4 regions of the Rhizobium azibense genome follow, and region 4 is predicted to be linked to each of the others. Evidence: predicted binding sites of a transcription regulator. Region 4 holds the regulator's gene; each other region holds the start of a gene.
What was found. The regulator PhoB, encoded in region 4, activates phosphate uptake and scavenging genes when phosphate is short. The targets are predictions, from matches to a motif close to TGTCATNNANCTGTCAT.

Region 1: EV130_RS24530 (DUF1045 domain-containing protein) is a predicted target of PhoB. The motif match lies at 1,649-1,665, and genes of this name have one in related genera.
Region 2: EV130_RS01835 (DUF47 domain-containing protein) is a predicted target of PhoB. The motif match lies at 2,548-2,564, and genes of this name have one in related genera.
Region 3: EV130_RS00605 (PhoX family protein) is a predicted target of PhoB. The motif match lies at 5,548-5,564, and genes of this name have one in related genera.

What each region holds. Positions count from the first base shown of each region.
Region 1 covers NZ_SMBJ01000010.1:225,742-233,291, reverse strand. Annotated here, with positions in the region: gene EV130_RS24535 (AraC family transcriptional regulator) at 1-818, opposite strand, end outside; gene EV130_RS24530 (DUF1045 domain-containing protein) at 866-1,573, opposite strand; gene EV130_RS24525 (NAD(P)/FAD-dependent oxidoreductase) at 1,688-2,866, opposite strand; gene mnmC2 (tRNA (5-methylaminomethyl-2-thiouridine)(34)-methyltransferase MnmC2) at 2,865-3,581, shown strand; gene EV130_RS24515 (response regulator) at 3,578-6,958, opposite strand; gene EV130_RS24510 (hypothetical protein) at 7,253-7,550, shown strand, end outside.
Region 2 covers NZ_SMBJ01000001.1:376,497-384,046, reverse strand. Annotated here, with positions in the region: gene EV130_RS01850 (DUF2277 domain-containing protein) at 644-910, opposite strand; gene EV130_RS01845 (ProQ/FINO family protein) at 1,092-1,559, shown strand; gene EV130_RS01840 (cold-shock protein) at 1,714-1,920, opposite strand; gene EV130_RS01835 (DUF47 domain-containing protein) at 2,581-3,222, shown strand; gene EV130_RS01830 (inorganic phosphate transporter) at 3,222-4,226, shown strand; gene EV130_RS01825 (response regulator transcription factor) at 4,359-5,036, opposite strand; gene EV130_RS01820 (sensor histidine kinase) at 5,011-6,621, opposite strand; gene EV130_RS01815 (SLC13 family permease) at 6,943-7,550, shown strand, end outside.
Region 3 covers NZ_SMBJ01000001.1:124,852-132,401, forward strand. Annotated here, with positions in the region: gene EV130_RS32415 (hypothetical protein) at 1-14, opposite strand, end outside; gene EV130_RS00575 (carboxymuconolactone decarboxylase family protein) at 970-1,425, opposite strand; gene EV130_RS00580 (cupin domain-containing protein) at 1,450-1,866, opposite strand; gene EV130_RS00585 (RrF2 family transcriptional regulator) at 2,328-2,858, shown strand; gene msrA (peptide-methionine (S)-S-oxide reductase MsrA) at 2,953-3,459, opposite strand; gene msrB (peptide-methionine (R)-S-oxide reductase MsrB) at 3,460-3,903, opposite strand; gene EV130_RS00600 (LysR family transcriptional regulator) at 3,998-4,888, opposite strand; gene EV130_RS00605 (PhoX family protein) at 5,620-7,512, shown strand.
Region 4 covers NZ_SMBJ01000005.1:327,799-335,348, forward strand. Annotated here, with positions in the region: gene pstC (phosphate ABC transporter permease subunit PstC) at 1-1,240, shown strand, start outside; gene pstA (phosphate ABC transporter permease PstA) at 1,240-2,526, shown strand; gene pstB (phosphate ABC transporter ATP-binding protein PstB) at 2,540-3,355, shown strand; gene phoU (phosphate signaling complex protein PhoU) at 3,390-4,103, shown strand; gene phoB (phosphate regulon transcriptional regulator PhoB) at 4,138-4,821, shown strand; gene EV130_RS14855 (winged helix-turn-helix domain-containing protein) at 4,839-5,525, shown strand; gene EV130_RS14860 (KTSC domain-containing protein) at 5,911-6,099, shown strand; gene EV130_RS14865 (hypothetical protein) at 6,137-6,580, opposite strand; gene EV130_RS14870 (hypothetical protein) at 6,629-6,820, opposite strand; gene EV130_RS14875 (universal stress protein) at 7,012-7,550, shown strand, end outside.

The DNA.
Region 1 (7,550 bases), on a different contig from region 4:
GCCTTGAAATGCCGGCTGAAATGCGCCTGGTCGGCGAAACCGCATTCAAGAGCAATCTCCGCCGGCTGTCCGCCCGCTTGCAGCTTGCGCCGGGCAACGCGAATACGGATGTCGGTGAGAAAGGCGTGCGGGGTGATGTGGAACTGTTTGCGGAAGGCACGTATCAGATGCGCACGGCTGAGGCCGGCTACGGCGGCGAGTTCGTCAAGTCCGACGTCGGAGGCGTAGTTTTCCATCAGGTAATCGCGGGCGCGCTGCACGGCCGACCGCTCCTGCGTGTCGATGGGCACGATGATCGAGCTGCCGTGATGCCTAAACATGGCTTCTAGCACAAGGAACATGCCCTGGCTGGTTTCCAGTGCACCGGCCCCTGATTCCAGCGCACGGTGCGCCTCATAAAAAGCCTCGGCAAGCCGGGGATCGTGAAGGATCTGCTTGCCGAAGGCGGGCATGCCGCTGAACGTGCGGCCGGTGACATCTTCCAGGATCTCCCGGAAGAGTGACGTATCGGGGTAGATCATCCGGTAGCGATAGCCACCCTCGACAGGCACGCCGTCATGGATTTCGCCGGGATTGATCAGATAGAGATCGCCCGGCCCCGAGCTTTCGCGCGTGCCCCGGATCGTCGCGATCTGGCTGCCGCTTTCGATAGCGCCGATACTGAAGGTCTCGTGGGCATGGGGAGCGAACTCATGCGTCAGGAACGTGGCGCTCAGGCATTCCATGCCGCCGAATCGGTGGTCACGCCAGAATCGCGTCGTCTCCGCTCCAGACAGCGGCATGGCTACGGTTGCCTGTTCCTGGGAGATGTTGTCCATCGGCCGGATATAGCATCTTTGGGACCACCGTTCTTGAACAAAAGTGATCAGGCGATCTTGCGCGCACTGACCTTTCCCATCGGATGCAGCGAATGGACGCGGAACGGCCCGCCTGCGCCTTCCTCGATCATCAGCGCGATGTTGGCGACGGTGACCGGCTCGGCGAGAACAGGCTCGAAAAAGTTACGCAGCGCCTGCTCGATGCGCGGCATGTCGACAAGATCGACAGGTCCCGTCACAGGCATGTGGAAGCGGAATTCGTCCATCACGTCGGGATTGCCCCAGCGATGCAGGTTGGCAAACTGCGCGGCCGATAGCCAATCCGGATCGCTGCGCTCGATCTCGGCTTCGGAAAGCGGTGCGCGGAAGTAGTCGAAATGCTGCACGACCGCCGAAGCGAGATAGTGCATCTGGTCGCAAGGAACCGCCGGCATCAGGCTGAAGAAATTGCGCAGGCGAGCAACCTCGATCCTTGGAATCCGGAACGGTTGGAAGCTGCCGGAAAAGCGCATCATATCGCGCAGAAGTTGCTCCTCCGAAACGTCGGGGGCAAGATGGAACGGCGCCTTCAGCACACCATGGAAACCGTAGCGGCGCGGCACGGCAGTATGGAACGCGATCTCGTGGATACCGATGCCGCGAACGGCCGGAGGTTCAACCATCTCGCCGGAAAAGACGTTGCGGCCGAGCCAATTGGCCGCCACCTGGCTGAGCGGATCGCTCGGCGCAGGGGTGAAGCAAATGGCATAGCGCATGCAATTTCCTCCATCAAAGGAAGGGCGCGCAGTCTATTCCGGCGCCGTCGATACCCAAGCAGATAGGTGATTTGCATGACAGAATAACGAAAAGCACGAGCTTCTAATTCACGTTTAACGTGAAGCAGCCATGACGTGGCTCGAAAACGCGAAACTTTCCGGCAGGTCGCAAGGCGGGGAACGGCCCTCCACCATATGTACGGCAGCTTCGGCAAGACGGTGGGCAAGGCCGAAGCTGACCTTGAAGCCGCCGGTCAAGGCAATGAGCTTCGGATATATCGGATGCGGACCGATCATCGGATCGCGGTCGATCGCCTTTGGACGAAGGCCGGCCCAGCGCTCGACGACCCGCGCATCCCCAAGCACGGGGGCCATTTCGCGCGCAGCTTCGATCAGGGCGTCGAGTTGGGCATCGGTCGTATTGGGATTGGAAAAACGGGCCTCGCTGGTGCTGCCGATGGCAGCATGGCCGCCCTCATGAACAATGATATAAAGACCGTCGCGGAAGATTGTTGGAAAGGCAGGATCGATGTCTGCCTTCAACAGCGCCGCCTGCCCCTTGACCGGTTGGCCGAGCGGCCTTTCCAGTCCGGGCGTGAACCGCTGCAGAAGCGGAAATGACTGGTAACCTGCCGCGACGATACAGCGGCCAAAGGCGATGGTACTCCCACCGGCTTCGGCGATCCCGCGTTCCGGTTGGAGACCGCCAACCGCAGCATTCTCGAGAATGCTCACTCGCTTGGCCTGCCTCAGAAAGGCGACAAGAGCAGCGACCAGCGCGCGGGGTGCTACGCGGGCAGCGAGCGTGTCGTGCACGAAGCCGCTCTCCCCGGCGGCAGGGTCGATCCAGCCTAAAACCGGCGGAGTATCTTCGACATTCCAATGGAAGCTGCTGCCATGCTGATGCCAATGTGTTGCGGCATCGGCGGAATGGGCGATCGCGATCTTGCGCAGATGCGGCTTCGGCAGCGGGATGATGCGGCCCGAGCGGCGGTAGCCGGTGGAAAGACCGGTAGCAGTTTCGATAGCATCAATCTCGGCTTCGAGGGAAACCAGCGCATCGAACTGGAACTGCTTCTTGGCATTCCATTTGTCCGGTAGATGCGGCATCAGCGCCCCCAGCAAGCCGCCGCTCGCACCCTTGCCCAATTCGCCCGCATCGACGAGGAGCGTGTCGATGCCGAGCCGCTCGGCATGAACCGCCGCCCACAGCCCCATGATGCCGCCGCCGGCGATCAGCAGGCTGACGGACGATTGACCAGAGGAGATAGCCGCACTATCGGCTTTAGGCATGACAGAGATTGATCCCGACCAGATGGACAGCACGAGCCAGCCGCTCGAATGGCGCGAGGGCGATATGCCTTATTCACAGGCCTTTGGCGACCATTTTTATTGTCAGACCGACGGGCGGCTCGAATGCGGCCACGTCTTTCTGGCGGGCAACGGCCTGCCGAAACGGTGGACGGGCAAGGACAGTTTCCGCATTGGAGAGTTGGGGTTCGGGACCGGGCTTAACCTTGTTGAAACATGGCGACAATGGAAAGTGAACCGCCAAATCGGCCAACATCTGAATTTCATTTCCTTCGAGCTCTACCCGATGCGCCCTCAGGAGATCGCTCGCGCACTCTCGCACTTTCCTGAAATCGATGCCGAGCGGCAGGCGCTGACGGCGCTGTGGCCGGCCCACCCGCAAGGCACCGTGACGCGTGCACTGGACGAGCAGACGACCTTGAGCGTTGTCTGCGGCCCGGCACTCGATGGCGTTGCGGCCGCCCAACCCGGTTTCGATGCCTGGTATCTCGACGGTTTCGCGCCGTCGCGCAACGCCGACATGTGGTCGCAAGAACTGATGCGGCTCATCTGCGAGAAGACTCTCTGCGGAGGAAGCTTTGCGACCTATGCCGCGGCAGGCTTCGTCAGGCGCAATCTGATTGCAGCGGGATTTGCGGTCGAGCGGCGCAAGGGTTTCGCCGGCAAGCGCGAGATGCTCTGCGGCATAAAACCCTAAAGCCCTGACCGGCCAGGCAATTGCGTGCTCTTGCCGAGCCAGAGCTCGATTTTCTCTTCCAGCAGTTCGGGGCTGATCGGCTTGGACATGTAATCGTCCATGCCGGCGTCGAGGCAGAGCTGGCGGTCACTTTCGAGCGCATGCGCCGTCACGCCAATGATCGGCACGCGGTGACCCTGCCCGCGCTCTCGGACACGGATGGCGCGCGTCGCATCGTGGCCGTTCATCACCGGCATCGACACGTCCATCATGATGATCCGCGGCGCATGGCTTTCCCAGGCCTTGACCGCCTCCTGACCGTTGTTGACGACGAGGAAACTTAGCCCGGTACCTTGAAGGATCTGCGTGAAGACGATCTGGTTCACCTCGTTGTCTTCGGCCACGAGCACATCGACGAAGCCAGTCTTGCGATCTTCGGAGGGCGACGCCGTAGAAGGCTCCGGTTCCCTCATCTGAATTTCTGCCTGCAGGCGGGCGATTTCGGCTGCAGAGGCCTGCTTCAGGCGGCTTGCGCGCACGACCTCGGCGATCGTGTTGCGAAGGAGGTTGGCGCGCGCAGGTTTCATCAGATGCGCATCGCCGTCGAGGGCTGCGAACTCCTTCTCCGTGCCGGAGATATCCATTGAGGTCAGGAAGATGACCGGCAGGTTTTCGAAGCGGGCGTCGGCCCTGAGCTTGCGGGCGACTTCCGCACCGTTCATTTCCGGCATGTGATAGTCGAGCACCACGGCATCGACCTTGACGCCGATCTGGTGTGCGGTCTCAAGGATAGCAATACCGGTCCCGCCGTCTTCCGCAGCCACACCGTCAAAACCCCAAAGCGACAGCTGCTCGGAGAGAATGCGACGGTTGACCTCGTTGTCGTCGATGACGAGCACGCGTGCGCCGCGCACATTGACGGGCAGCGGCTTGGGATCGAGGCGGGCGGCAGCGATGGCGAAGGGAAGATTGACGGTGAAGACCGAGCCCTTGCCCGGTTCGCTCTCGGCCTCGACGTAGCCGCCAAAGAGATCGACCAGACCGGCTGTAATGGCAAGACCAAGACCGGTACCCTCGTGGCGCCGAGTCGAGGAGGAATCGACCTGCGAGAATTTGTCGAAGACCGATTGCAGCTTGTCTGCCGGGATGCCGATGCCTGTATCCTCGATCCTGATCTGGACCATGACCTCGCCGTCGGCGCCGGGCCGCGCGCCGATATCGACGAAGACATGCCCCTTCTCGGTAAACTTGACGGCGTTGCCGACGAGGTTTGTGACGATCTGGCGAAATCGCCCGGCATCGCCGATGAGGGCGGCAGGCAGGTTCGAATCGGCGCGCACCAGAAGCTCGAGATCCTTCTCCGCCGCGGGCGAAGAAAGCAGTGTGGCGACGTCCTCGACGGCTTCCACCGGATCGAAGGCAGCCTTGCGCAGCGTCATCTGCCCGGCATCGATCTTCGAGAAGTCCAAAATGTCGTTGATGATCGTCAAAAGCGCGTTGCCGGACTTGACGATGATATCGATGAATGTCTTCTGCCGCGCGTCAAGATCGGTCTTCGCCATGAGTTCGGCCATGCCGAGCACGCCGTTCATCGGCGTGCGGATTTCATGGCTCATATTGGCGAGAAATTCCGACTTGGCGCGATCGGCAGCTTCTGCCCGCGCCAACAGCCGCTCAAGCTCTTCCTCGCGGTCTTTCATTTCGGTGACGTCGGTGAAGAGCGCGACCCAATGGCCGCCTTCGCTGATCGTCGCCTCCATGTTCACCCAGCGCTCGCCGGCTACATGGAAGACAGTGGCAATCGGCTGCTTTGCGGCGATATTCGTACGCCAATAGTGCAACACCTCGGCGGCAGTGCCCTTGAAGTCGCCGCGATCGGCGCAGAAATTGAAGAGGTCGATCCAGCCGCGGCCCGCAACGAGGTATTCCGGCGGAATTCGCAGGACTTCCGAAAGCGCATCGTTGGAGAGCTTGATGATGCCGTCCTGGACGATCGTCAGGCCCTGCGGCATGGCCCGCGTCGCATCCCGCATCAGTTCGCCGAGATGCTGAAGGGCAGCGCGTGCTTCATTGATTGCCTTTTCGCTCGCGCGAATGGCGCTCATATCGGAATAGGAGAGCAAAATGCGGTCGTTCGAGATGCGGCGGCTGTCGAAGATGATCGATTTGCCGCCCGACCAGCTGAGTTCGACCGGCTCCTGCTCACCGCCCGAACCGAAATGGCGCTGTCGTTCCGAAAGGATCTCTTCCGGGCTTTGCCCGTAGCCATAGCGCCCGAGTTGGTAATTGCGGCGGATGACATCGATGAACGGCCGGCCGTCAAAACGATCCTCAGGCGGCAGATCGCAGATCGTGTAGAATTCGTCGTTTATGTAGAGGATATCGAGATTGTTATCGAGGATCAGAACGCCGACCGGCAGCGAACGCAGGATGTTTTCAATGTCGCGATGCAGGACTTCGGCATGCTTCTGCGCCTCGATCAGCTTGGCCTCACGCTCCTTGAGCGGGGAGATGTCCGAGAAAGAACCGACGACATAGACCTTGCCGTCCGGCGTCTTTACGCGATTGACGCGAGTAAGGATCGGATAAACTGTTCCGTCCCTGCTTGGAAGCTGACCTTCCACCACAGTGAGCGAGCCGTCCTTGAGAGCCAGGGCGTTTTCCTCATAGATGCTGGCGCCGCTCTCCTTGCCGAACATCTCAGACTCTGTGAGGCCAAGCACCTTCGACCGGAAATGGCCGGTGAAGGTCTCGTAATACTGGTTGGCGTAGACGAGGCGGTGCTGTTCATCGCGCGCGAAGGCGGCAACCGGCAGGTCTTCCATGATGGTGCGGAGGAGATCGAGCTCATTGACGCTCTCGTGCCATCCGTTTTCGACGAGCGATAGCTTCTTTTCGTTTCGATAGGCCGAATTGACGATGAGCGGGCGGCCGTCATCAGCGAAAATGCCGATCGGATGGTCAATTTTTTCCAACGCAGCACGGACGCGCTCGAAATCGGCGAGCAAAGCCTGATCCGGCCCCGAAAGAACCGGTCGGCGGGGCTGCGCGCGCGCCTCAAAGATCCCGAGGACATAGGCCCGGTCTTCCGACGGCATGAAGCTTTCGATCCGGACCCGCTCGTGTCCGGTTCCGGCAGTGTCGAAGCAGATAGCGGTTTCCTCGGTGCCGAAGACGAGTGCGCGGCGCTCCTTGTCTTCACGCTCCTCCTCTTCCGGGCGCTCGAGAATTTCGCGGGTCCGGCGGCCAATGAAATCGGAAATTTCCCTGCCGAAGAAGCGGGCATAAGCCTTATTGACGGCAACGTAGCGAAGTTCGCTGTTCTTGACATAGGCAGGAGCATCCAGATCTGCGATCCGGCTGCATGCCAGTTCGAGAAGGTCACCGCTCGATGTCAAAAGATGTCGCCTCGCTGTCAGGAGAAGGTGTTTTGTTCTGGCATCCACTATAGGTGTAAGCCGTTTAACAAGGTTTTAACCTTAACATCTTCCCCGAAAGCACGAGGTTGCCGCTCGCTTCGATGACACGTTCTGGAGATCTGGATCCGGATGGCGAAGTTTCGACCCAAGTGTATCAGGAACCATGCTATAATCTCCCACGTTGTAAGACTGAACTCGATCAGTTGGCCGCGTTTTGCCACGGTTTCTCCTGACGGCTTCAAGTAACAAGTTCGTCTATGAAAGGAGACGATCATGTCCGTACTTCACAAGACCATGGCGGCGGGCTTGATGGCGTTGACTTTGACTGGCACCTGCCTCATTCCGGCAACCCCGGCGAACGCCGGTTCGAGCGATGAATTCTGGGGCGGCGTTGCGGCCGGAGCAGTCGGCGGCCTCCTGCTCTCGCACGCTGTGCGTCCCTACCCTGGCTACGGCTATTATGGTCCCGGACCCTATTATGGAGCCGACTCCGGACCTTATTACGGAGCCTATTCTAGACCGTACTACAGGCCCTACTACAGTCCGTATCCGGTCTATCGGAGCTATTACC
Region 2 (7,550 bases), on a different contig from region 4:
CGGCTCAGCCAAACAGCCTTTCAATTCCGCTGGCAGTCGAAGAACGACCTCGCAAGATCATGCTGTAGGAAGCTGGGTCGTGCCAGTGACTGTGCGATATCGATGATGCCGTCGCGTGATAAGGTGGATCTTTTCGAGGCAACCCACGCCGATCTTGAAGTCGATTCTTCGCACTCACTTCAGCTCGAAGGCGCGGTTGGGCGGATCAAGCTGTCCATTTTGGTGCAGAACCATCCCAGGGCTGCGGGCCCGGCGCGGTGATCAGTGGATATTTCGTCGCACGACAGCCCGGCAATCGGGTTCAGCACGGAGGGTTGTTTCAGGAAGGCCGCAGACATTTGACATGGAGTTGTCCTTCCGTGATGCGGTGACGCTGAGAACGCTGGGGCATCGTTAAGGCTAGCGATCCTCTATGCCTTGGCGGACGGTGCGGTGACGCGGCCCGTTAAACCAGGCCGTTTGGAGCTGGAGTTTTGCACCGACTGCATCCTGCAAGCCGCCCGCGGGAGCACCGAGGGTGCTCCTTACCTTTAGCCGGAAGTCTACGTGTCATGCGGGCCGGACCGCCCTTGCGAGGGCCGGCCTCTTCTTCGCCCGGAAGGCGAACCGCGTTGGCGGCGGCGGCAGCCGACCGTCGGAACGATCACGCAAATCGGCTCAGCGTTCTGGCGCGGGCTTTTGCGGCTTCTTCCTCGCGATTGTGCGGCGGATGTGATGTCTCAAGCGAATCGAGCAGCTCGCGTGCGCAGGCCGCGATCGAACCGACCGCGCGCTCGAAGGCCGGCTCGTTGCGTTTCGAGGGCTTGGTCGTCCCGCTAAGCTTTCGCACGAATTGCAGCGCAGCGTCACGGATTTCTTCGTCCGTCGCCGGCGGATCGAAATTGAACAGCGTCCTTATGTTTCGGCACATGACTTGCTCCCGGTCATCGTGATCTTTGTCCACCCGCCCGCTCAGCGGCGCAAGAGGCTGTTGCGAAGTGCTCGTCTACGTTTAGATAAAGCGCCGCCAGCGGAAAACTAGAAGATAGACTTGCTGTCAACGTCTGTTCACAATCGATCCCTAGTGAGAAGAAATGCAAGGTAAGGAACTCATGGACAAATCCCGGACCGTCAGCCAGACACCGATTGCAGCGACGGAGTTCGATGTTCAAAAGGCAGCGGCGATCAGCGTGCTTTTGGTCCGTCCGATCGGAATTCTCCCCGACAAGCCGGGCGATCAGATCCGTCCGTTCGCGCTCGGCCTGTTCAACGATATCCGCGCGCTGGCAAAGCCTGATGTCAAGGCCACGGCATTGCGCCGAGCCGTTGGCTCCTTTGTCCACTCAAAACGATACTATTTCGCGAGCGCCCAATCTGACTCGATGCGCCATGACATCGATGGCAAGCCCGTGGAGCCACTTTCGACTGAAGACCGACTTGTCGCGCAGCGACGCCTTCTCAGCCTGAAACGAAACAACGACGAGCACAGTGTGCCTCGCGTCGAGCCACCCACCGCTGCTGCCCCGAGCAAAACTGAGCAAATCCGCGCCGCTCTTCTCAAACGGAACAGGCAGACCTGAGGCGAGCCGTCCAAATCAGCTTGATGGGCGATTTCCCAGAAATGACGGTTTTGCGATGAAGAGCCGGTATCCACCGAGAACGCGAAAAGGACTGCCGGCTCCCGCGTCAAAGGCCGGGCGAGCCCGGCCTTTTTACTATCGGATCAGATCGGCGTCAGGCCTGCAGGTTGTCCGCCGACATCTTGCCGGACTTGCGATCCTTGACCAGTTCATAGGTAATCTTCTGGCCGTCGTTGAGGCCGCGCAGGCCGGCCCGCTCCACCGCGGAAATGTGAACGAAGACATCGCCGCTGCCGTCATCTGGCTGGATAAAGCCGAACCCCTTTGTTGCATTGAACCACTTCACGGTACCAGTCGCCATAGCGTCTTCCTTTGATCATTTCATCCTGCCGCACCTCGGTGCGGCAAATCGAGCTTGCGGCGACATAAATAGACGCTTCTGAATGCAAGGCAAAGGCAAAATCCGACTTGCGGCACCGCACTGCCCCTTCAGAGCGTCAAAGTCTTATGGTTTCACCAGGGCAAGCGGCTTTCCCCGGCGAAAAGTGATATCGAATTATCCAGCATCGGCCCGGATGAGAAACGAACCGTCAATCCCTCAGCGCGACTATTTTTGACAAACCCAAACCGCGTTCTGATCGGCGACAACAAATGAGGAAGTGACCGCCTGAAGTGCCCCTCGTTGCCGAAACTGATCGCGCTGCTCGCAGGATCGGTCATGGACGGGTATCGCGAACGGACTTCGGATCTTCATAGGGAAGAATGTCGTGAAGTGGGCAAACTATCCAAAATTAGCTCATTAAGGCGGCGACGAACCCGCTGAGGGGCGGAAGGATCGTCCCTTGATGGTATTGTTGTCGATTTCGATGGCACATCGTCGACGCTTGCGCAGGCTTGCGCCAACGCCATGAAACAAGATGTGTAACCCGTTTGCGACTATCCGCGAAACAAAGGATACCGGTGCTTTTCACCGCGGCATCGCTCCAGTATGACAGATTTGTGACAGTTAAATGGGATGCCGATGATCAGCTGGTTTCGTAGACTCATGCCTCGCGAAGATCGATTCTTCGATCTATTCGCTCAACATTCGCGCACCGTTGTCGCAGCTGCCGAAGCCTTGAACCAGTTGTTGGCTGGCAGTGAGATCGAGCATCATTGCGAGACGATCGTCCGTCTGGAGAACGAAGCAGACGAGATAACGCGCGAGGTGTTGCTTGCCATCAGAAAGAGCTTCATCACTCCCTTCGATCGCGGCGATATCAAGGATCTCATCCAATCGATGGATGACGCGATCGACATGATGCAAAAAACGGTCAAGACCATCCGTCTGTTTCAGCAGAATTCGTTCGATCCGCGCATGCAGGAGATGGGCGGGGCGATCGTCCGGGCGGCGCATCTGATAGCCGAGGCGATCCCTCTACTGGAGAGGATAGGATCCAATGCGCCCAGGCTTACTGCCATCGCCGAGGAGGTCACCCGGGTCGAAGGTCATTCCGACGACCTGCACGACCAGGGTCTCAAGGATCTCTTCAGCCGCTACGGCACCTCGAATACAATGGCCTATATCATCGGCAGCGAGATTTACGGGGAGCTGGAGAAGGTCGTCGATCGCTTCGAGGACGTCGCCAACGAAATCAGCGGTATCGTGATCGAGAACGTCTGATGGAGGTTACACTTGCCTTCCCCCTGCTTGTGGGACTCATTGGTATTGCGCTGTTCTTTGACTTTCTGAACGGCCTGCACGACGCGGCCAATTCGATCGCAACCATCGTTTCGACCCGCGTGCTGCGACCGCACTATGCTGTCTTTTGGGCAGCTTTCTTCAATTTCATAGCTTTCCTTTTTTTCGGGCTGCATGTCGCAGAAACCCTTGGAACCGGCATCATCAATCCGGGCATTGTCACGCCGCAGGTCATCTTTGCGGCGCTGATGGGCGCGATCATCTGGAACATAGTCACGTGGATGTTCGGCATTCCCTCCAGCTCCTCCCACGCCCTTGTGGGCGGGCTGGTTGGCGCGGGACTTGCCAAGGCCGGCTTGAACTCGATCGTCTGGAGCGGTCTGCTCAAGACCGCGGGCGCCATCGTCATGTCTCCTATGATCGGTTTTTTCCTCGCACTTGTTCTGGTCCTCGTCGTCTCGTGGATTTTCGTACGACAGACCCCCTTTGCCGTCGATCGCACCTTTCGGGTCATGCAATTTGTCTCGGCCTCGCTCTACTCGCTCGGCCACGGTGGCAATGATGCGCAGAAGACGATGGGCATCATTGCAGTTCTGCTCTATTCGCAGGGTCATCTCGGCCAAAGTTTTCATGTACCGTTTTGGGTGGTTCTCTCCTGCCAAGCGGCAATGGCGCTCGGAACGCTTTTCGGCGGCTGGCGGATCGTCCATACGATGGGCTCCAAGATCACCCGGCTCAATCCGATGCAGGGCTTTTGCGCCGAAACAGGCGGCGCTTTGACGCTCTTCGGCGCCACATGGCTCGGCATCCCCGTCTCGACCACGCATACGATCACCGGTTCGATCATCGGCGTTGGAGCGGCAAGACGGATTTCCGCGGTGCGCTGGGGGCTTGCCGGAAACATCGTCATTGCCTGGGTTATCACGCTTCCCGCCGCAGCGCTCATCTCGGCTCTCTTCTACTGGAGTTCCGGTCTGTTTGGATAGCAACAGTTTGAGGCAACGCCGAAGGATACTCGCTCTTTTACGCTCGCAATGGGCCGACAGTCCACCGCATCGCGGATGCCGCGACACCAGCGACCGGTTTTGCCGCAGCCGAGTTCCTGCATTTGCACAAGACTATGACGGGCTTGCGACCAGACAATAACCCACCCCACGCACCGTGCGGATAGCCAACTGATCGCTCCCGCCGAGCTTACGCCGCAGATAACGGATATAGACTTCGACAATCTTTGTTCCTGGATCGAAGTCGTAGTTCCAGACGTTATTCAGCAGCCGCTGACGGCTGACCACCTTGTTGGCATTGAGCATGAGGTAGCGGAGCAATTCGAACTCCCGCACGGTGAAATCGATCTCCCGGTCAGACTTCGTGACGCGGCGCGTTGCCGGATCGAGGATCAGTGAGCCGACCTGGAGAAGGTCAGTGCACTCGAGCGTTGGGCGGCGCCTGCGCAGAGCCTCGATCCGCGCAATCAGTTCGTCGAACGCAAAGGGCTTTATGAGATAATCGTCAGCACCACTTTGAAACCCATCCACGCGGTCGCGGACACTCTCCTTGGCGGTGAGCATAAGGACGAGCACGGGGCGTCTTTCCTGCCGGATCATCCGACATACTTCAAGGCCATCCACATAGGGGATCATGCGGTCGAGTATGACCAGATCGACGCTCTCATGACGGATCCGTTCGAGGCCGTCACGCCCATCCTCGGCAAGCTGTACATGATAGCCTTCCGCCTCGAGGCCGCGCCGTAGAAAGCCCGAAATGCGCCGGTCATCTTCGACAATCAATATCCGCATCTGTTTCCCCTTCTGCGATAGGCAGCCGGATGGTGAGAACTGCGCCGCGCTGCGGCGCAGGCGCAAGGGTAATCGTGCCGCCATGCCTCTCGACGATGGTCTTGGCAATCGGCAGCCCGATACCGAGACCCGTGGCTGCACGACTGGCATTGTTCGTTCCGCGATAATATCGGTCGAAGACGAAAGGCAGTTCCGCCGGATCGATCCCGCAGCCATGATCACGGATGGTCAGCGCCAGGACGTTACCGCTGCGACAAATGTCTATGTCGATCCTGCCACCTCGGTCGGCATACTTGATGGCGTTATCGATCCCGATCATCAAGGCCTGCTTCAAGCGTCTGGAATCTGCCCGGATCATTTGCTTTGGCGCTTTTGAAAGGAGTTGCACCTCCATCTGCCTTTGTTGGGCAAGTATTTCACTTTCGTGAACGGCCGCAACGACCACGCCTTCGGCCTCGATCGTTTCGAAGTCATAGGTGACGTCATCGATCTCCGTACGCGTGAAGTCGATCAGATCCTCAAGCAACCGTGCCATGTCGGCTGCATACACCTGAATCCGGTTCAATGCATCGCGGAAGGCTGCAAGCCCTGGTCGCCCGCGAAGCGCCACCTCGGCTTCACCGCGCAAGATGGTCAGCGGCGTTCGCAGTTCGTGGCTTGCATCCGCCAGGAATTGGCTGCGCTTGCTGTCGAGCGACAGCAGCTGGTCATTTGCCTGCCGCAGCTCGTGGGTACGTTGATCGACTTCGCGCTCGAGTCTTGCCTGGGCGGATGTCAGGCTTGCTCTTTGCCTCTCGATCGCTTCGGCCATCTTGTTGAAACTTTGCGAAAGTACCAGGAATTCGTCACGGCGGCTCGTCTGAATGCGATGATTAAGTGCACCATTGGCAATCGCTTCAGCGCCGGCCGCCAGCAGACGGACCGGGCGAGCGATCGAATGCTGGAGCGTCAGGCCCAGACCAAGGCCCACGGCGATGACCAGGACCGAAACCATTCCCGCAGCGATCAGGACCGTATGTTGGGTGTTTCTCACCCGGGCCAGCTCTTCGGCAACTTCTCCGCGCTCTTCGCGCCGGGCATCCGCGAGCATTGTCTCAAAGTCGTTGGAGAGGCGATACTCGATGCTTCGCCTGAAGATATCGACGGCAAGATCCTGCTGGCCGGCCGTCTGCGCCTGAAACACCCGATCCGCCGCCCGATCGATGGCGCGATAGAACTCATGAAGCCGTGCGGCGAATTCTGCTTCCGGCAATTCCTGCTGAACGTCGCCGAGGCTTCCAAGCGTGGCGAATTCCTTGCGCGTCACTTCGGCAAGTACACGGAATCCTTCTTCGATCCGCTGCCGTGCGAGTTGGAAGTCCGGCATCTGCTCGGCGCCAAGCAGAAGGACTTCGGCCAACTGTTCGGCATAATTATTGCCGAGACCGTCGAGTTCACTGATCGCCTCGAAGCGAGAGTGAACGCCATCAATGCGATTTACGAAATCGTCTGTCAGCTTGAGCGTGATCAGCATCAGGCAGACAACCACCGCGACAAAGACGGCGGTGACAAGCTGGAGGAGAAGAATGCGCCGCCGGACGGTCATGATGCCTCGTGTCTGGTTGGGAGCTCGTCGCCAAGAATTGCCGATCAGAGGAGCCGGGACAAGGCTAACCGCGGCAATCTCTGCAGCTCTCACCAAATTCTAACCATCCGGACCACGTCCTCTAACCTGCGATGCTTAAGATCGCACAGCAGAAGGCCGGCCGGTGCGTGCACCTGTCGCCCCAGTCGCTAAACGGAGCTGCTAATGGAGAAGGCAGAAACTTGGCCCCCGGCCCTATCTGGGCAGACATTGCCTGGCACGCAAACGTCTACGGCGTCGACGCGGTGGCGTCCGGCGGTCACTTTATTTGTTGCAGTGTCGATGACTATTGCAATCGAGCTTGTTGCCTCCGGGTTGGCACTGGAAGCTCGGCGTTCGCTGCAGATCCTCATGCTTGCTTTGGTCGGGTGGACTTTGACGTCACTCGACGACACCTTTGTTGCTGTCACTGCAGCCGTTGCAATGACGCTGTTCGTCACCGGCAACACCGAAGCGCTGTTCGATGCGCTTGGCGACGAGCTGATCTGGCTTCTTCTGGCATCGTTCCTGCTGGCTGCAGCCTTCAAGGCGAGCGGCATTACCGACCAGCTCATTGCCCTGGCAGCCGGTCGGTTGCGCTCGGTCCAGTCCATTGCCTACGTTTTGACTGCGATCCTTCTCGCGACCGCTTTCGTCGTTCCCTCCACATCCGGCAGGGCAGCCATGATGGTGCCGGCCTACGCGGCAATTGCCGAGCACTGTACCAGTGCTCGAGTGCGAAGAGCCTTCGCGCTGCTGTTTCCGACGGTCGTGCTTCTGTCGGCCTTCGCATCGCCGATTGGTGCTGGCGCACATCTCGTCGCCATCGACATGGTGCGACGGCTGTCAGGTGAGGAAATCGGCTATCTTCACTGGGTTGTTCTGGGCCTGCCTTTTGCTGCTTCAAGCGC
Region 3 (7,550 bases), on a different contig from region 4:
CCGAACGCGACCATAATACGCCCCTTCCAGAGGCTGTTCGCGAAAGCTCAATCAGTGAGTCGCTCGGCCCGAATAGACGGTTTTCGACCTCTGTTAGAAAGGCCCGAAGAGGCAAAGCTCCGGCTAGATGCGAACTAAACGCTCCTCAATTTGGAGCGCAATGTCACGAACCGGCGTTTACCTGGTCAATCCCACAAGCGATGTTGCCACAACGTTCTTCGAGTTGGCCAAAATCGCAGATTCGGGCCAACTGGCTATCACCAGCGTCAACTGCCGGAAATTTGACTCGGCCTGCGTGAGACCCCGAGTCTCAGAGCTACGATGGCCAACAATGCAAGTGCGATCAGCGCCGCCTCTAGCGACGGGAGCACTTGTCGGTGGCTGATGTGAAAGCAGATCAAACAGGGGTTCGATGTATTGGACCGCATAGATGCCGAGAAACGTGAATGCGAAATCCGATTTCGCCATTTCCGATATGCCCAAACAGACCCAAACATACAAGCGCCGTTCACATAGGTGCCGACCCCAAGCAAAACGGCCGCAGGAACCAGGTAGCCGAGGGCGACCAACCCTCCTGCATCATCGGTTCCGTTTCGAGGATTGCGTAGACGAGGGCCGCCCAGACAGCGCACTCGATCAAAGCGATGAAACGTGCAGGCCTCCTCTCCGATACCAGCTCCCTCGTGGCGATGACGGTGCAGATCAATCCCCGGTTCATCGCGAAACCGAGAAAATCCCAGCGCTGCGGCCAAAGCCACACTCGCCCAGATCCCCAGGCTGACGGCGACAGGTCCCATGCCGGCTATGTCAATGAGAAATTCGCTCATTCGGCAAAACGGCCTCGCGCACCGATCCAGTTTCAGACACATTCAAGCATTCATCACTGATGGCCGTGGCTGCGATTTCGGCGGCTGCTGGCGAGGCTGCGGACGCGCGACGACCGCGCGTCCGCAAAGGGTCGCTGCCATTTTATTTTTCAAGTGCAGCCTGTGGCGTATTTCGGAAACTGATTGCCATGCGGTTGTAGGCGTTCATTAGGCCGATCGCGATCGTCAGATCGACGAGTTCGCGCTCGTCGAAGACGGCGCGCGCTGCCTCATAGGCTCCATCGGGAACGCCGGTCTCAGCCACGCGCGTCACGGTTTCGGCCCAGGCAAGAGCGGCCCGCTCGCGCTCGTCGAAGAGATTGCCGGCTTCCCTCCACGCCTGCACCAGCGCGAGCTTCTCGATCTGTTGCCCTTTCTTCAGCAGGTCGCGGGTGTGCATGTCGAGGCAGTAGGCGCAGTTGTTGATCTGCGAGATACGAAGATAGACCAGTTCGACCAGCTCAGAAGGAAGGTCGCTCTGCATAATGTAGCCGTAGACGCCGCCCAAGGCTTTGACGCCGGCCGGCGCGATCTGGTTGTAGTCGAGACGCTTGCTCATGTGTTCTGTTCCTTGAAGGTCGGTTTACTCGATGGGGGTGGTCAGAGTCTGTTCGTCGCTATCGACGACGAACACCGCGAGCAGCCTTGCAGGCTCGGTCTTGCTCGCATTACGGCTTACGAGATGCTTGGACGCCGGCGGTTCGTGCCAGCTCTCGCCGGCGCCATAAGTATGTGTTGGGCCGTCATTCACCTTTGACTCGATTTCTCCGGAGAGGACGTAGGCGAAGATGAAGCCTGACCTTGCATGCCGGTGGGGGGCCGAGGTTCCATTTGGCGGATAGTCAACAATCACGGCCGTCAGCGTCTTGCCCGGAATGTTGGGTATGGCCTGCTGGAAGTGGGGCGTGACCGTTTCGATGGGGCCATGCGCAGCGGCCGGCATCGCGATAGCAATTGCGAGGGCGGCACAGGCCGTGTGGATGATGGATCGTGAATTCATGATGGCATTTCTCCTTTATGGCGTTTTTCGTTCCGGTAGGGACCTTCCGCCGCAATGCTGCCGTATGGGCACTTGCGAATGGCGGCCCTTTCCGTATTCGATCAAGCGACGACGATCCGGAGAGGGTCTTCAGCCTCGAGAGCCGCTGCGCGATCAGCACTCGGCGGACAGATCCACACGGTGTTGATCGTTGTTTTGAGCTTCTTGGCTTCCGGCCCCGCCAATGATCAGAATTCGTTCGCTCATTTCTGTTTCCTCTCAGACAAGGCTTCGCTTGTTCCGCGCCGATCTTCATGGCGCCGGGTTAACTACGACTAATCTAATCGTAGTTAATGCGCAACGATGATTGCGGCCGATTCTGGAGACGCATTGTCAATACGAGAGAGACGGGAGAGGCATTGCAGTAAGGGATCACCAGTAGTATCTACGACTATATTTGTCGTCGTTTTAGCGGTGGTTCCATGGCGCATGTAAGCGCAGGCGTTGAATACGCCCTTCACTGTCTCCTTTACCTCATCGACGCGGAGGATTTGGGCCAGCCGGCAAGCGCGCGCGATCTTGCCGAGTTACAAAGGGTCCCTGTCGAATTTGTTGCAAAGCTTTTCACCAAACTCCAGAAAGCGGGCATCGTGGTCGCCCGTGAGGGAATCGGCGGTGGCTTTGCGCTCGCGCGTCCTGCGACGGACATCACCGCACTCGACGTCATCGAAGCCGTCGATGGGCGTAAAGCGCTGTTCGAATGCAAGGAGATCCGTGCTCAGTGTGCACTTTTCGGAGGCCGCACGCCCGCCTGGGCGGTGGACGGCGTCTGCTCCATTCACGCAGTCATGATCGAGGCTGAGAAGCGGACAAGAGAAGTGCTGGCCGGTCACACGCTGGCAAGCATCGCCGGACGCGCAGCGGCGAAGGCACCCAAGGATCATGCGGGCCGGGTAAAAGAATGGCTGGCGGCGCGCACGCCGCGGCGTCGCCGCCGCGGCAATCCAGCATAAGGGTGATTGATATGCTGCCCTCTGCGGAGAGAAATGCGTTCAGTCTGAACGCGCTTCCCTGGCTGCACGCTGACCAGAGATTAGCGCTGGCCGCCTATTCGGCCGCCGCGCGCACCGGCAGCACCCAGTTAGGACGCGGGAAATGGCAGGTGTAGCCGTTTGGATAGTGCTGCAGGTAATCCTGGTGCTCCGGCTCCGCCTGCCAGAAGTCTCCGACAGGCTCCACTTCGGTGACAACCTTGCCCGGCCACAGGCCGGAAGCCTCGACGTCTGCGATGGTGTCCTCGGCTATCCGCTTCTGCTCGTCGTCAGCGTAGTAGATCGCCGACCGATACGAGGCGCCGACATCGTTGCCCTGCCGGTTTCTTGTCGTCGGATCATGGATCTGAAAGAAAAACTCCAGAATCCGCCTGTAGCTGATCGCCTCGGGATCGAAGATGATCTCGATGCCTTCGGCGTGGGTACCGTGATTTCGGTAGGTCGCGTTCGCCACATCGCCGCCGGTATAGCCCACGCGGGTCTGAATGACCCCGGGAAGCTTGCGGATCAAGTCCTGCATGCCCCAGAAGCAACCACCAGCCAAAACAGCTCTCTCGGTCATTTAGATATCCTCCACCTGGTTGAGATATGCACCATAGCCCGCCGCCTCCATTTCGTCGCGCGCAATGAAGCGCAGGGCGGCGGAATTGATGCAGTAACGCAGGCCACCGCGATCCTCAGGGCCGTCGGGAAACACATGGCCGAGGTGACTGTCGCCATGTATCGAACGCACCTCGGTGCGGATCATACCATGCGAGTCATCCCGCAACTCGTTGACATTTGCCGCCACGATCGGCTTGGTGAAGCTCGGCCAGCCGCAGCCGGAATCGAACTTGTCGGCCGAGGCAAACAGCGGTTCGCCGGAGACGATGTCGACATAGATGCCTGGCCTTTTGTTGTCATTATATTCCCCGGTGAAGGGGCGTTCGGTGCCGTTCTGCTGGGTCACCCGATACTGTTCGGGTGTGAGCCTGCTGACCGCTTCGTCGGTCTTTGTATAGGTCATTGCCCTATCTCCGTTGTTGGATTTTGCTGCCCGAATATGGCGAACGGCCGTCAGGATTCCCAATACAGCCTGTGCATAGATTCAATAGCCGCAATCACGGCACTTTGCCTCGCCCCCAGTCGTGCCGATCAGCTAGCTGCGCGATCTTACGGATCTCGAGCGGTGTGCCGGACCCGGAGATCATTACGAACACCACTTCGCGCTCCAGGGATATCCCTTCGACTTCCCGCAGGGCTATGCCCTGCGCGACGGCGGACCGCTCCGGGATGATGCAGATCGCGCGGCCTTCGGCGACGATCCGCTGGACCCAGTCCTCGCGCTCGGTACTGAAGCGCGGCTGCATGACCGCATCATGGTCCATCAGGTGCTCGGTGATCTCGGTGTGGAACTCGCAGGCCAGCCGGTCGACATAGGGATAGGCGGAAAGCACCTCGGTGCTGACGACATCGTGGCGGGCCAGCGGATGGCTCTCCGCGCAGGCGAGGAGGAATCGTTCGCGAAAAAGCGGCACGACCTTGAGCTTGTGGTTGGGCCGCGGCGCCCGTGGCAGGATACAGGCGTGGTACTTGCCCGAAAGCACCTCGTTCACACCCTCGCCGGCCGCCAGCTGATGCATGTTGATCTTCAACGAAGGAAGCTGGCCCAGCACGTCGTCAAAGAATGCGGTGAAAGCACCAGGCCCGATCGTCGGGGCAACAGCTATATCGAGAATACGGCGCCGACCGAGCGTTGTGCTCTCGGAATGCTCGCGCACGTTTCGAAGCGCGAGTTCGATCCGCATGAACTCGGCCTGGATGTCGCGGCCGAGCGCGGTCAGGCGGCTGTCCTTGCCATCGCGATAGATAAGCGGACTGCCCAGTTCTTCCTCAAGACGCTGAATCGCTCGGGTGAGGCTGGGCTGCGAGACACCGCTGCGGCGTGCAGCTTCCGTGAAGTTCAAAGTTTCTGCCAGATTGAGAAAATACCTGACCTGATTGATGTCCATGGATCGCATTTCCTTGGCTTTGACCGAACTATCATCACGGCGGCAAGTGGTCGACGATCGCGACTGTATTATCCAAGTTCCCGAGAGCATGAAAGGTCTGCGGCCATCGAGGCCGTGACGCTGTCTACGAGACCTGCCGGCAGACGCTGCCGTTGTCCACTAGATTAACTGGCGGTCCCACCCTTTGGTATAAACCGCGCTTGGGGCGCCAAATCGAGAAAGGTGACGTACTTTTTCTGCTGATTTCGCTGCGAAGATCTTCACCGAGCTCCAAATGGCGGGCATCATCGTCGCACGCGGGGGAATTGGAGGGGCTTCCCGCTGTCGCGTCCCGCAACGGGATACCGGGTCGATGAAATGGTCGGCGGCGTGGACGCCGGCCGATCTGCATTCAGTTGGATCAGCAACTTCGGTTTCAACGAAAGAACAGCCATGCCCTCGCTTCACGAAGGGCACTACAGCACCGGTGATATCTTTTGGTGACGGCGCGTGGCAACAATAGTGGCATCTAGCCTTAAACGGGGCGATCCGATGTCGCTCCGGCGAATACAGCAATGCATGAGTGGCGCTGGCGCAAAATTCAAGATCTCCAGCTTATCGAGGGGAGCTAGGAATACTGCACGCTGGCTGTTTCGCCCTTAGTTCAAAGCTCAACCAATCGTCATCAGGATGTAATTTTCCAACGATACGCCCTCATCGGGTTATTCCAAAAGCAACGATGGAGAAGCGTCATGACCGAGATCGATAAAAACAAGCTGTCCTGGGACGAATGGGATGAACTACAGAACCCTCCTCCCGCTGTAACCGATTTTGATCGCGTCGTCGAATCGGCCATCTCGCGCCGCAGCTTCCTCGGCGGTGTTCTGGCCATCGGTTCGGCCGCCGCTGCCATGGGCACGCTCGGCAATCTAATGTCCTCAACTTCTGTCCAGGCTCAGGACGCCGCCAACCGCTTTGCCTTCAAGCCGATCCAAGCATTCTCCGACAACACTGTCCATGTTCCGGACGGCTATAGCTGGAAACCGCTCGCCAAGTGGGGCCAGCCCCTATTCCCCAATGTTCCGGATATCGATCCTATCAATGGCGTCAGCGTCGAAAACTCGAATAAGGTCTTCGGTGAAAACACCGACGGCATGGAACTGTTCGTGATCGGCGATCATCAGGTGATCGCCCTCAACCATGAATATGTGAACAACGAGACCAATCTTCCGCACAATGAAAAGGGCATGCCGAAGAGCGCCGACGACGTGAAGATTCTGCAGAACCTGCAGGGCGTCACCGTCATGGAAGTCGCCGAAGGCGAAAAGGGCTGGGAAATCGTGCTCGACAGCCCGTTCAACCGTCGTATCCACCACAACACGCCGATGAAGCTCTCCGGTCCGGCCGCTGGCTCCGATCTCATCAAGACCGAGGCCGATCCGAACGGCACCGACTGTCTCGGGACCTTCAACAATTGCGGCGCCGGCAAGACGCCGTGGGGCACCTACCTGACATGCGAGGAGAACTTTAACGGCTATTTCGGTTCCACTGACCCGAACTTCGCCATGCCCGAAGACTTCAAGCGCTACGGCATCGTGGCCGAGACCCGCTATGGCTACGAGGCTTTCGATCCGCGCTTCGACGTCTCAAAGAACCCGAACGAGCCGCGCCGCGCTGGGTATGTCGTCGAAGTCGATCCGTCGGACGCGTCGTCCACCCCGGTCAAGCGCACCGCGCTCGGCCGCATCAAGCATGAAAACGCCGCTGTGGTCATCGCACGAGACGGTCGCGTGGTCGTCTATATGGGCGATGACGAACGTGGCGAGTTCCTCTACAAGTTCGTCTCGAGCGGCATCTATGTTCCGGGCGGCGACACTTCCCGTCTGCTCGACGAGGGGACACTCTATGTGGCCAAGTTCTCCGACGACGGCAAAGGTGAGTGGCTGGCTCTCACCCCAGACACCACCAGCATGAAGATGGACGAGATCTGCGTTTTCACCCGCCAAGCCGCGTCCAAGGTCGGTGCCACGACCATGGACCGTCCGGAATGGGTTGCAATCAACCCGGTCGCTATCGAAGCCTATTGCGCGCTCACCAACAACACCAATCGCGGCGTGAAGACCAATGCCGGAGGCGACGAAATGCCGGTCGGCGGGGCGAACCCGCGCGAGAAAAACGCCTACGGCCAGATCGTGCGCTGGTATCCGGAAAATGACGACCATGCCGACGGCAAGTTCACGTGGGACCTGTTCGTCATGGCCGGCAATCCGGACGTGCACAAGGACACCTATGCCGGCTCGTCCAACATTAATTCGGGCAACATGTTCAACTCCCCGGACGGCATGATGTTCGACTCGACTGGCCTGCTGTGGATCCAAACGGACGGCGAAGACACCAACGAAGGCGACTTTCTTGGTCAAGGCAACAACCAGATGCTCGCCGGTGACCCCGTAACCGGCCGGATCGAACGCTTCCTGACCGCCCCGAAGGGGGCAGAAGTCACCGGTATGACGTGGTCGGCAGACAAGAGGACGGTGTTCGTCGGCATCCAGCACCCCGACGCCCCCTTTCCGGACGGCGAAGGCAAGTTGCCGCGCTCGACCATCGTCGCGATCAAGCGCGACGACAACGCATTGATCGGCTAACCGATCACTTTCGACAACAACTTAGAGGCGTCGGTTTC
Region 4 (7,550 bases):
CAACGCTGCGATCTGGACCGCTGTTCCCGCTTCCATCTTTCTTCTTCTCTGGCTTGCCTTCCAGTCCAGCGTCGTGAACCAGCTTGTGCTCGCCTCATATCCTGGCTCCGAAGGCATGGACAGTGCTGCACTATCGCTGCTCATCGGCGAAATCCGCCAGGTTGCGGCCGGAAACCTCTTCCGCCAGCCAACGCCTGAAGTGGCTGCTGCAGCCGAACATCTTCGGTCGCTCCAGACCTACTCCACCTATCTGATGATGGCGATTGGCTTCTGCATCGTCGCGGTGGGTGCATTTCTCGGGATGAAGGTGATCAGCCCAAGGTATCGCGCCCGCCACAGTGTCGAGACTGCGGTCACGGGTTTCATGATGTTCTCCTCCCTGGTTGCCATCATCATCACAGTGGGCATCGTCGGCTCGCTCGTATTCGAAGCGCTCCACTTCTTTGCAAGGGTTCCGGTCACCGAATTTCTCTTCGGCCTGCGTTGGGAGCCTCAGATCGCCATCCGCGCAGACCAGGTGGCCGGGCAAGGCGCGTTCGGCGTTCTTCCGGTCCTGTTCGGCACGTTCGTCATCTCGGCGATCGCTATGCTGGTTGCGGTTCCGACGGGGATACTCTCCGCCATCTATCTGACCGAGTATGCGCATCCGCGGTTCCGTGCCGTTGTGAAGCCGCTTCTTGAAATTCTCGCGGGAGTTCCGACGGTCGTCTACGGCTTCTTCGCCGTGCTGACGGTCGCCCCTGCTATTAGGGCCCTGGGCGCTTCCGTGGGGATAGCCTCGTCGCCGAACAGCGCGCTTGCCACCGGCCTTGTCATGGGCGTGATGATTATTCCGTTCATTTCCTCGCTTTCGGACGACGCCTTTGCGGCGGTGCCGCGTGCCATGCGCGACGGCTCGCTGGCCCTGGGAGCAACCAAGGGCGAGACTATCCGCAAGGTCCTGCTGCCGGCCGCTTTGCCTGGCATTATCGGCGGCGTCCTTCTGGCCCTTAGCCGTGCGGTCGGCGAAACGATGATCGTCGTCATGGCAGCCGGCCTAATCGCGAAGATCACACTCAACCCCTTCGATGCGGTCACCACCGTGACCGTCCAGATCGTCACCCTTCTCATCGGCGACTCCGAGTTCGACAACCCGAAGACGCTGGCGGCTTTTGCACTCGGCCTTGTACTCTTCCTCGTCACACTCGGCCTGAACCTCATCGCGCTGCGCACCGTGCGCAAGTACCGGGAGAAATATTGATGTCCACGACCGCAGTCGCCGGAACGCGTGTGAACTGGCATTCGGATGACATGAAGGCACGCCGGAAGGCACGCTATGCCGCTGAGCGGCGTCTCCAGGCTTATGGCATGATCGCAATCATTTTCGCGCTCGGCTTCCTCGCTTTCCTCATCGGTTCTCTGACGCTCACCGGGTACAAGGCGTTCACCCAGACGGTGGCCACCATAAACATCGACCTCAGCAAAGCTGAGCTCGATACAAGTGATATGATGAAGGCCGACTGGCGCGGCGCCGTGCGCGAGGCACTGCGCAACCAGATTGGGGACCTGCCACGCAGGCAGGAGAAGGCCTTCTTCGACCTCTTCACATCCTCGGCACCGTTCCTCGTTCGCGATGCAGTCATTAAGGATCCAGCACGCCTCAAGGCACCGAGCAGCTTCGTCATCCCGATGTCCGATCCGGCCGACCAGTTCGTCAAAGGCGAGATCAGCCGGGATACGCCAGAGAGCCAGCGGCGCATCAGCGACGAGCAGATCGGCATGATCGACCAGCTCGTATCCAAGGGCGTAATCTCCAGTCCGTTCAATTGGGCGCTTTTCCTCAATGCCGACAGCCGCTTCCCGGAACTGGCTGGCTTGGCTGGCGCGATTTCCGGATCGTTCTGGTCGCTGCTCGTCTGCTTCGCCATCAGCTTCCCGATCGGCATTGCGGCGGCGATCTACCTGGAAGAGTTCGCTCCCAAGAACCGTTTCACCGATCTCATCGAAATCAACATCAACAATCTTGCGGCGGTCCCGTCGGTGGTGTTCGGTCTCCTCGGGCTCGCCGTGTTCTTGAACGGTTTCGGCCTGCCGCGGTCGTCTCCGCTCGTCGGCGGCCTCGTCCTCTCGCTGATGACGCTGCCGACGCTCATTATTGTTACACGCGTGTCGCTGAAGGCGGTGCCTTCCTCGATCCGAGAGGCGGCCCTGGGGGTCGGCGCCTCCAAACACGAGATGATCTTCCACCACGTGCTGTCGCTCGCCATGCCGACCGTCATGACGGGAGCGATCATCTCGCTCGCGCGAGCTCTTGGAGAAACCGCGCCGCTGCTGCTCATCGGCATGAACGCCTTCATCACGAGCCCTCCGGACGGGATATTCGCGGCGTCGACGGCGCTTCCGAGCCAGATCTACATCTGGGCGGACAGCCCGGAACGCGGCTTCGTATCGAGAACCTCCGCCGCAATTCTCGTGCTTTTGGGGTTCCTCATATTGATGAACGCGATCGCCATCTTCCTCAGGCAGCGCTTTGAGCGCCGCTGGTAACGGAGTAAGGATTATGAACATGTTGACCGAAACAGCAGTTGAGAAGGCTCTGGAGCAGAAAATGAACGCGACCGCCTACAAGATGGTCGGCAAGACGGTGTCGGTTTACTACGGCGAGAAGCGTGCGCTATTCGACGTGAACCTGAACGTCCGCGAAAATACCGTTACCGCACTCATCGGCCCGTCGGGCTGCGGCAAGTCCACCTTCCTGCGCTGCTTGAACCGCATGAACGACACGATCGACAATTGCCGCGTCACGGGCGAAATCAAGCTGGACGACGCGGATATCTACGATCCGGACATTGACGTTGTGGAACTGCGCGCTCGCGTCGGCATGGTCTTCCAGAAACCGAACCCGTTCCCGAAGTCTATCTACGAGAACGTTTCTTACGGACCGCGCATCCACGGTATTGCCAGGTCGAAGGCTGACCTGGATCAGATCGTCGAAAGCAGCCTCCACAAGGCCGGTCTCTGGAACGAAGTCAAAGACCGCCTGCAGGAATCCGGCACCGGTCTGTCGGGAGGCCAGCAGCAGCGCTTGTGCATCGCACGAGCCGTCGCCGTCAGCCCGGAAGTCATCCTGATGGACGAACCATGCTCGGCGCTTGATCCTATTGCGACCGCCAAGGTCGAGGAACTGATCCACGAGCTTCGCGAGAACTACAGCATTGTCATCGTGACGCATTCGATGCAGCAGGCGGCCCGCGTTTCGCAGCGCACCGCCATGTTCCACCTCGGCAATCTCGTCGAGGAGAACGACACCGACAAGATGTTCACCAATCCGGACGACCCGCGCACCCAGGACTACATCATGGGCCGCTTCGGCTGATCTGCGGCGTTCAGGCTATTCAAGGACAATCCCCATGGCATCGACCCATATTTTTTCTGCCTATGACGAGGATCTGAAGTATTTGTCCCGCCGCATCTCGGAAATGGGCGGGCTTGCCGAGCAGATGGTGTCGGACGCCGTCCGCGCGCTTGTCAACGGTGACGCTGGCTTGGCCCAGAAGGTCATCTCCGACGATGTTATCATGGATCACGCCGAGCGCGAGATTGGCGACAAGGCGATCGTCACGATTGCCCGCCGCCAGCCGGTGGCCTCCGACCTTCGCGAGATCATGGGCTCGATCCGCATCGCGGCCGATCTCGAACGCGTCGGCGATCTCGGCAAGAACACTGCCAAGCGTGTCATTGCCGTGCAGAGCACCGGCGTTCCGCGCAAGCTCGCCCGCGGTCTCGAGCATCTTTCCGAACTGGCGCTGGTACAGCTCAAGGAAGTACTCGACGTCTATGCCTCGCGTTCAGCCGACAAGGCGAAGTCGATCCGCGAGCGAGACGAGGAAATCGACGCCATGTACACCTCGCTGTTCCGCGAGCTGCTGACCTACATGATGGAAGATCCGCGCAACATCACCAGTTGCACGCATCTTCTCTTCTGCGCCAAGAACATCGAGCGCATCGGCGATCACGCAACCAACATTGCCGAAACGATCTATTACATGGCGACCGGCGCACAGCCGGAAGGCGAACGTCCGAAGGACGACACTGCCAACACCGTCGGCGCGGTCACGCAATGACTGTTGCGAACCCGCCTTCAGGAGACAGAACCGCATGATCCCGAGAGTTGCAGTCGTTGAAGACGAAGAAGCACTGAGCGTGCTTCTTCGCTATAACCTCGAGGCCGAAGGTTTCGAGGTGGACACCATCCTGCGCGGCGACGAGGCCGAAATCAGGCTTCAGGAGCGCACGCCGGATATCCTGATCCTCGACTGGATGCTGCCCGGCGTCTCTGGTATCGAGCTTTGCCGCCGCCTGCGCATGCGCCCAGAAACGGAGCGTCTGCCGATCATCATGCTGACGGCGCGCGGCGAGGAAAGCGAGCGCGTGCGCGGCCTTTCCACCGGGGCCGACGACTATGTCGTCAAGCCGTTCTCCACGCCAGAGCTGGTTGCCCGCGTAAAGGCGATGCTGCGCCGCGCCAAGCCTGAGGTGCTCTCCACGGTGCTGAAATGCGGGGATATCGAACTCGACCGCGAAACGCATCGCGTCCACCGCAAGAGTCGCGAAGTCCGCCTTGGTCCGACCGAATTCCGCCTCCTGGAGTTCCTGATGTCATCGCCCGGACGCGTCTTCTCGCGTTCGCAGCTTCTGGATGGTGTCTGGGGCCACGACATTTATGTCGACGAGCGCACCGTCGACGTTCATGTCGGTCGCCTTCGCAAGGCACTGAATTTCTCCAACATGCAGGACGTCATCCGCACGGTCCGCGGCGCGGGATATTCGATGGAAGCGTAGCAGGGAGGCCGGAGAGGATGTCGGTGCGGATACTTGTTGTCGAGCAGGACGAAGATCTGCTCACCACGCTGAAGAACGCTCTGGAGACAGAAGGATATTCGGTGAACTGTCTTCCCCCCCATGCATCGCTCGTCGAGCTTGTGGCGTTGCGGCTGCCTGATGCGGTGATATTCGGTGCGCCGGCTCCTGGCTCGATGGCGATCTCGACATGCCGCCAGTTCAGGACAACCGGAGCGACCGCCCGCCTTCCGATCGTGGTGCTTCTGGACTCGCCCCTCGAACAGGACCGGTTGGCAGTCCTTTCGGCCGGAGCCGACGACTGCCTCATAAAGGCAGTTTCCCCCGTCGAACTCCTCATCCGATTGCGGAACCTTCTGCGACGTCTCAATCCAGCGTTACTGGAGAGCACGCTGAAAGTCGGGGATCTGACGCTCGATAAGAACGCCCGCCGGGTCCACAGGCAGAAAAAGGAAGTCAAGCTCGGACCCACCGAGTTCAGGCTACTCGAGTTTCTGATGAAGTCCCCCGGTCGCGTCCACTCCCGATCGGAATTGAGGGCATCGCTGTGGGGCAGCGATGCCAGTGTCGATGAACGCGCTGTCGACGTACACATCGGACGCCTTCGGAAGGGCATCAGTCTCGGCAAGGCCGACAAGGTGATCCGGACGGTGCGCGGCGCCGGCTACGCACTTCGCGACTTCTGACCGGTATCGGGGTCCGACCCGATCCCGCCACTGTGTGCAGAGATTGTGAGGCGCGATATAGATGTTCTCGCAACACGTGTGTCACGTCGATTTCACGCGACCGCCTATATTGGTGTGTGTTTAGTCGCGCTGGAGGTGATTCCAGTCCGCCTTCGGCTCCCATACTTGCCCAAAGGCGTCAGACATACAATCCAACCGGGATGAGGCTCGGTCCGATCGGCCTACACTCGTCCCAAAGTACAGCTAGTTTGGTTGAAGCGATTTGGAGTATTCCATGACGATCAAGACGGCGTTGTTGAGAATGTCCCTCATTATCGTTTCCGGTTGGGTCATGGTCGGCACCATCACCTTGGTGATGTTCCATTGACCAGTGAGGTTTAACGGCATGCGGTTCCTGGTGTACACGAAAACGATCGCCCAACTCGATTATGACGAAGAGACGCGCGTCTTGACGATCATCTACCGGGACGGCCAAGTGCGATCCGTTCACCATGTCGATCCCAAGATCATGATGAAAATGGTTGCGCAGCTTCCTCCGGAACGATCCCTCTACCTGATGCAGGCGGCGATCTGATCGTCGCGGTCAAGGCAAGGTGTGACCTCATCTGGCGTCAATGCATGGCCTCGATAAAGGCGCGTCGATAAAACGCGCCAAGGCTGATCCGTTCTTCAGCGACCGCCACGAGCTTCTTCTGAAGACGGCGCTCGAATTCCCGCGATCGGGCTGCCCGTAGCCTGCCGTGCGGCGTCGTGGGCTTTAACCGCATCCGTGGTCCGAGGTCGGCGCGGTACTGGGCCAGCGTCATGCCCGCTCTGATCAGCAGAGCTCTTATCTGCGGACGGTGCTCGGCAGCGATGACGAGGCCAAACGACTTGATCAGCATAGGCTTCGGGACGGGCAGCTCGATCTCGTCGATGATGTCATTTCCCACTTGCGCTTCCTCGGCGAACGCAAGGTACCGGTCCACCAGGTCATGAGCGGCCTCGAGGGTCTCGGTGTCCGGCCTGTACCGGCACCAGGTGTCACCAAAAGCACTCAGCGATCCGTACGACATCAAGAGCTCCTTTGCCCCTTCAAATGAACGCGGAAATTGGCTGATTGTTCAAAGGATGCCGCAAGCGGTGCCAGGGCGCGGCTTCGCCACCATCGGCTCCACGTCGAGATTGCCGCCGTGGAGCAGCGCGGCGCGTTTTTCGTAGAACGAGCGCTGGTAGGTGACCTCGATCGAGTTGTTGGCACGGACGAAGAATCCGACCATGGCGGCAGGGGCTTTTCCCAGAACCCGTCGATCCATCTGGGTCGCAGGCCATGATGGCGAAGCCCTTGGTACTGGCCGGCGCATAAACCCTACCACGCAATCGCCCGTTTGCCGTGGAAGCGGCGCAGCCTGTGCGGCGTTTGCTAGCCAGCCATCGGACGCAGGAGTAAAATCTTAAACGTGATGGACCGGGAGCGATGTGGGAGCATCGCGAAAGGAGGCCCGGTATGAACAATGCGCCCGCGAACGACCCGCCGAACCCGACTTCGGCAGAAGCCGGTGTCATCTTCGCCGATCTTGTGCGGGAAGGGACCGACCATGCCGACGTTCTCGCCCTGCTGCCCGATCCGGCAACTGCGCAACCTTGCCTTGACGTCGCCGAAGACGCCGCCCGTGCCATCCATGGCACCATGTCCGTGGCCCATGTCGGCGCCGATCCGGAACGGATGATCGCCGCGCCCGAGGAGATCGATCTGCAGATGCTGCGGGACCTGACCGAAGGCTCGCCGCATGAGCGGTTCGAACGGGTCGCCCGAGCCTTCGAGGATTGGAAGCAGTGCAAGCCCGGCCGAGAACGGCTCCTTCTCGATGATTGCCGCGGCGAAGTTGCTCGTTGCGTGAGCGCCAAAGTCCGTGAGACGGCGTTGGTCGTCGCTCCTTGTCATGGCAATATGGATGCCCGCGACGCTTTTCACGATCTCGTTTTCCATGAGCGCAAGCTGGTGTTGGCACCACCTGCCGGTACCCATGCCGGCAATCTGCTGGG